Linked DNA regions of Hoeflea sp. 108. The protein of the gene in region 2 binds, or shares a complex with, the protein of the main gene of each other region. Links are inferred from orthologs where the notes say so. Each region holds a gene or a part of one and is shown on either strand. Other genes may lie near its edges. The genes, in order: trxA and B015_RS0121090.

Evidence for each region.
Region 1: the proteins of B015_RS0121090 (region 2) and trxA are in contact, whole or in part, in an NMR structure (PDB 2IPA), measured with the Bacillus subtilis proteins. The link is inferred for Hoeflea sp. 108 from one-to-one orthologs.

What each region holds. Positions count from the first base shown.
Region 1 is NZ_KB890024.1:5,089,428-5,092,102, reverse strand. It holds trxA (thioredoxin), read right to left. Parts: upstream 1,663-2,675; coding sequence 1,339-1,662; downstream 1-1,338. Other genes in the region: addA (double-strand break repair helicase AddA), read right to left, coding at 1,736-2,675; B015_RS0125300 (VOC family protein), read left to right, coding at 838-1,221; B015_RS0125305 (folylpolyglutamate synthase/dihydrofolate synthase family protein), read left to right, coding at 1-646. UniProt on the Bacillus subtilis protein: Participates in various redox reactions through the reversible oxidation of its active center dithiol to a disulfide and catalyzes dithiol-disulfide exchange reactions.
Region 2 is NZ_KB890024.1:4,246,517-4,249,756, reverse strand. The notes cover bases 251-2,977. They hold B015_RS0121090 (arsenate reductase ArsC), read right to left. Parts: upstream 2,016-2,977; coding sequence 1,485-2,015; downstream 251-1,484. Other genes in these bases: B015_RS0121075 (J domain-containing protein), read left to right, coding at 2,878-2,977; B015_RS0121080 (BolA family transcriptional regulator), read right to left, coding at 2,430-2,732; B015_RS0121085 (metalloregulator ArsR/SmtB family transcription factor), read right to left, coding at 2,022-2,366; B015_RS32720 (MIP/aquaporin family protein), read right to left, coding at 772-1,473; B015_RS0121100 (transporter associated domain-containing protein), read left to right, coding at 251-827. Outside these bases: more of B015_RS0121100, read left to right, coding at 1-250; more of B015_RS0121075, read left to right, coding at 2,978-3,240. UniProt on the Bacillus subtilis protein: Catalyzes the reduction of arsenate [As(V)] to arsenite [As(III)]. In vitro, can dephosphorylate para-nitrophenyl phosphate (pNPP).

The DNA.
Region 1 (2,675 bases), 840 kb from region 2 along the record:
CCTCGCCTTCGAGGAAAACGGCCGGATGATCTTCCAGGACCCGACCGGGCTGATGGATCTCGTGCCGCCGCGCCTGCCCGGCCGACACCAGTATGCCAATGCTGCCGCGGCGATCGCGGCGGTGAAGGCAGCGGGTTTTCCGGTCGACGACCGCATCGCCGACAAGGCGATGGCCTCGGTGACCTGGCCCGGCCGGATGCAGCGCCTGCCGCAGGGTGAGCTGACCGATCTTGCGCCGAAGGGTTCGGAAGTGTGGATCGATGGCGGCCACAATCCCGGCGCCGGCACCGTGATCGCAGAGGCGCTGACCGAGCAGGAAGAAAAGGTGCAGCGGCCGCTGTTCCTGATCTCCGGAATGATCAACACCAAGGACCAGACCGGCTATTTCAAGCCGTTCCACGGCATGGCGCGGCATGTCTACACCGTGCCGGTGCGGATGAGCGAAAGCGGCGTCCCCAATGAAGAACTGGCGGTGCGCGCCTCGGAGGCCGGGCTTTCGGCCGAGCCGGTGAGTTCAGTCGCCAATGCGCTGATGCTGCTGCGCGATACCTGGGACGAGGACGAGCCGGCCCCGCGTATCCTGATCGGCGGCTCGCTCTATCTGGTGGGCGAAGTGCTGGCCGAAAACGGAACGCCGCCGACCTGAGCGACAAAAGCCCGGTCGCCCCCTCACCAATAAGCATGTGAGATGCCTTTCTCGCAGAAGCCGGTCATAGAACGACGGCTTTTGCGGCCGTTTTTTTGCAACCACAAATAACTTGCCTTGCATTTGTTCTTGTTATGTTCTTTATGGGCCGACATGGATTTCTATGTCGAACCTTCGGAGGAATGGCAGAAATGAGTGTTTACGTGACCGTTGGCGCCCTGGAGTCCGCCACGTCGAACGCCTTCTATGACGCGGTCCTGGCAACCATCGGATGGAGCAAGCATACGGAGTTTCCGGGGTGGCGCGGATACTCCGAGGGCGGAACGGGCGGGGGGCTTGTCCTATGGGTCTGCAAGCCTTTCGACGGTGGGCCGGCGAGCGCCGGAAATGGCGCGATGGTGGGCTTCATGGTCAAGTCTCGTGCGGAAGTCGACGCTTTCCACGAAGCTGCCATGGCCAACGGCGGAACGGACGAAGGCGCACCTGATCCGCGCCCGCACTACGGGCCACACTGGTACGCCGCATACATGCGTGACCCCGCCGGAAATAAGATCTCCGTGGTCTACAACGGCTAGCGCTTCGTAAACCGGCCTTACGGCTGCCTGCGGAAAGAAAAAGCCGCTCGTAACAGTACGTTACGAGCGGCTTCATTTTCAGCAGCGACTAAGGCTTCGCTGTCGCCTTGCAAACCGTCAGGCCACGTTGCCGGCGATCCAGTGGGCCAGCGCGGTCTTGGGAGCGGCGCCAACCTTGATGTCGGCCACTTCGCCATCCTTGAAGATCATCAGCGTCGGGATCGAGCGCACACCGAACTGGGCAGCGATCTCGGGGTTCTCGTCGATGTTGACCTTGGTGATCTTGACCTTGCCGGCGAGCTCGTTGGAAATCTCCTCGAGCGACGGGCCGATCATCTTGCAGGGACCGCACCACTCAGCCCAGAAATCGACCACGACCGGCTCCTTGGCTTCGAGCACGCCGGACTTGAAATTGCTGTTGTCGATCTTGACGGTGGCCATGATGCGATCCTCTAGAGTTAGCTGTCGCGCCATATGTGGTGGTTTGGGGCCCGACGTTCAAGCAGTTCTTGTGTCACGCTTGGATGAGTCGAGCAAGGGCGGCGTCCATGGCCGCCACGGGCAACGGGATCAGAAGCGGCGCCTCAGTGAAGAGCAAGGCAGCCGCAACCGACTTGCCCGGATAGAGCGGCCGGAGTAGCGCGCGGTAGAGCGCAAGCTGTACGATGTAGGCTCCGGGCACCTGTTCAAGCGAGGCCGGCGGCGAGGCATTGGTCTTGTAGTCAACGATCAAAACCTCGTTATCCGTGACCGCCAGACGGTCGATCTTGCCCGACACCGAACGCGCTTTCCCCCTGATGTCGAGACTGCCCATCACGGCCACTTCGGCGCGCGAGGCGCGCGAGAAGAGGGGCGCAAAGCGCGTGTCGTCGAGGATGGAGAGGACGGACGCGAGAGCCGAAGCGCGCTGCGCCTCGTCCCAGTCGCGGCCTGTTCGGGCGAGATAACGTTCGGCCGCCAGCCGCCGCTCTGCCGGGTCGAGACGCGGCAGCACCTGCAGCAGGCGATGCAGCGCCGAACCGCGGGCGATGGCAAAGGCAGGCTCGACCTCCGCATCCAGCACCGGTGAACGGCCTGAGATCACCGGCTCTTCGGTCTCCTCGATCAGGGCCGAGGCCCCCGACGGCGACAGCGGGCGCGGCAGGTCCTCGAAGGGCGGCGGCCGGTCGAACAGGCTTTCGGGCAGCGGCGCCGGGGCGACGATCTCCGCCGCCTCGCGCTCAGGCGCGATTTCCGCCGCACCCGACAAAGGCGTGACGCGGAAGCGGTGCACCTTGAGGTCGGCGACGACGGGATGGTCGCGCAATTCGCTTTCCGGCGCGGCCGACAGCGCGCGCGAAACGATCGAATGCCAGGTGTTGCCGCCGGGCGCACGTTTGCCGTGATAGCCGCAGACGATGAGACGGTCCTCGGCGCGGGTCATGCCGACATAGAGCAGGCGACGGTATTCGTCG
Region 2 (3,240 bases):
TCGAACTGACGGCGGTCGTGCCGCAGCGCTCGGCGCATGACGAGCTGCGCGGCACGATGAACGAACTTCATCGCGAGGGGCAGGTGGTGAAGCAGGATCGCGACCAGGTCGGCGGTCTGCTCGACCTGCACGAACTCGAAGTCTCCGACGTCATGGTCCATCGCACCAACATGCGGCTGATCAACGCCGACATGGCGCCGGAGGCGCTGCTGCGCGAAATGCTGCAGAGCCCCTACACGCGCTTGCCGCTGTGGCGCGGCACCACCGACAACATCGTCGGCGTCATCCATGCGAAGGACCTGCTGCGCGCCCTCAACGAGGTCGAGGGCGACTATGCCCGGGTCGACCTGGTCAAGGTGGCGTCCAAGCCGTGGTTCGTGCCCGACACCACGACGCTGCAGGACCAGCTCAACGCCTTTCTGCGCCGCAAGCAGCACTTTGCCATCGTTGTCGACGAGTATGGCGAGGTCGAGGGGCTGGTGACGCTCGAAGACATCATCGAGGAGATCGTCGGCGAGATCGCCGACGAACACGACATCGACATCCAGGGCGTCAAGCAGGAAGCCGATGGCTCGGTGGTGGTCGACGGCTCGGTGCCGATCCGCGACCTCAATCGTGCGCTCGACTGGAGCCTGCCCGATGACGAGGCCACCACCATCGCCGGCCTCGTCATCCACGAAGCCCAGTCGATCCCCGAGGAAAAGCAGGCCTTCACCTTTCACGGCAAGCGCTTCATCGTCATGAAGCGCGACAAGAACCGCCTGACGCGAATCAGGATCCGGCCGGTTTTGGCGGTGGAGCCGGTCGCGCAGCGCAAGCAGGGCTGACCCCCGGCCACAGTGCTTTCCCGGTCAGCACTGCCGCAAAGGCGCCAACCATTTGCGCTACAATGAACGTTGGTACGTCGGTGGGCGCGATGCCGGCAAAGGTATCGGTCAGACTGCGTGCGATGGTCACCGCCGGATTGGCAAAAGACGTCGACGAAGTGAACCAGTAGGCTGCCAGAACGTACAAACCAACGGCAAGGGGCGTCGATTTCGGGGCTCGCGCTATGCAGCCGAAAATGGTGAGCAGGAGACCGAAGGTGGCTATGGCTTCTCCGAGCCACTGGCCGGGACCTGTCCGGCCAGTTGTCGACAGCTGCAGCATGGGCTGTTCGAACATCATATGAGCGGCGACCACTCCGAGGACCGCGCCGACAAGTTGTGCTGCGACGTACGGGCCGAGCGCCGTCCATGCGAGGCGCCGCTCCAGCGCCATTGTCAGGCTGACCGCCGGGTTGAGATGGGCGCCCGACACCGGCCCCAGCACGGTGATCAGGACGACGAGAATGGCTCCGGTGGCGACTGCGTTGCAGAGCAATGCAAGCGCTGCGCTCCCGCCTGACAATTGCACTGCCGCGATCCCCGATCCGACGACGGTCGCAAGCAGGAATGCCATTCCAAGCGTCTCGGCCAGGAGCCGGCGCAGCATTGGCCCGCTTTTCACCTTGCCGTGCCGCCGGCCTTGCCGGTCGCGCCGTCCATTCTTCCTATCTCTTCGAGATGGGAAGCCAGTGCCATGCGGTCGAGGCTTGCGATCGGCAGGGCAATGAAGGCCTGGATGCGGTTGCGCATGTATTTGAAGGCAGTGACGAAGGCTGCCTCCTTTTCGATGTCAGTGCCTTCGACATGGCTCGGGTCCTCGATACCCCAGTGGGCATTGGCCGGGTGGCCGAGCCACACAGGGCAGGCTTCACCGGCTGCGTCGTCGCAGACTGTGAAGATGAAATCCATCTGCGTCGCGCCTTCGGCGGCGAACTCGTCCCAGGTCTTCGACCTGAAGCCGTCGGATGGGTAGCCGTAGCTTGCGAGCACCTTCAGGGCGAACGGATTGACCGCGCCCTTGGGCTGGCTGCCGGCGGAGAAGGCGTTGAAGCCGGGAGCACCGTCCTTGCGCAGGATACCCTCGGCAAGGATCGAACGGGCGCTGTTGCCCGTGCACAGGAAGAGCACGTTGAAAGGCCTGTGGGTCATGGGGTCTCACTTCGACGGAATGCAGCAGGGGGTTGGTTCGGCAAGCAGGGGCGCGCAGGCTTCCGGCCTGCCGCCGCAACAATCATCGAGCAGGAAGGCGAGCACGCCACGCAATGCCGGCAGGTCGGGGCGATAGACGATGGAGCGGCCGTTGCGCTCGCTTCTGGCAAGGCCGGCTCGGGCCAGTACGGCGAGGTGGGCTGACAGCGTGTTCTGCGGAACGGCAAGCCGGCGCGCCAGTTCGCCGGCGGCGATGCCCCCGGGCTCGGCCGCCGCCAGTTGGCGGAAGGCCTCGAGCCGCGTCGGCTGGGCCAGCGCGGCCAGCGCGTCTATCGTCGTGTTTGCATCCATATATCCAGATTGATGGATATATGTGACGGGCGGATGACAGGTGCCTGTCGGCCCGTCAGAAGCCTACCAGCGGGTTGCTTCGCCCGGGGCCGCCGGCTCGATGGCCAGCGCATGCAGGCCGGCCTTCAGCTCCGCCGAGAGCGCGTCGTTGACGGCGCGGTGGCGGTCGATGCGGCTCATGCCGGCGAATGCAGGTGAAACGATGCGGATGCGGAAATGGGTCTCGCCGGAGCCGTCGAAGGTAGCATGATGGCCGCCGTCGACATGGTGATGGCCGGCATGCAGGTGGCTCTCATTGATGACCGCAAGGCGCTCGGGCGAAAACGCCTTGTTGAGCTTGTCTTCGATGGACGTCTGTATGGACATCGGGCTCACCTTTCACCACATGTGTCTTTGCCGCCACCAATCACAGCCTTCGGGCACAATTGGGCCGCAAATCAGGGGTTAGGGCGATCATCCTGGAAATGTCAATTCTTGTTTCGCCGCTCGATACGGCGGTAAATGTCATCAGATGAAGACGAACTCGAAATATTTCGACAAGATCCGCGTCCGTCCCGATCCGGAAGCGGAGGTGAAGTCGCGCGCGCCGATCTGCCAGTGGGATGGCTGCAAGGAGGCGGGCACCCACCGCGCGCCCGTGGGCCGCATGAGGGAGGGCGAGTATTTCCAGTTCTGCTTCGACCATGTGCGCGAGTACAACAAGGGCTTCAATTATTTCTCCGGGCTCGCCGACGGCGACATCGCGCGCTTCCAGAAGGAAGCGTTGACCGGGCATCGCCCGACCTGGACCATCGGTTCCAACGGCTCTGCCACAGCCCGCTCGGCACCGGACTTTGCCCAGCAGCGCTCGGGCCGCGCCGGCTACTACAATCGC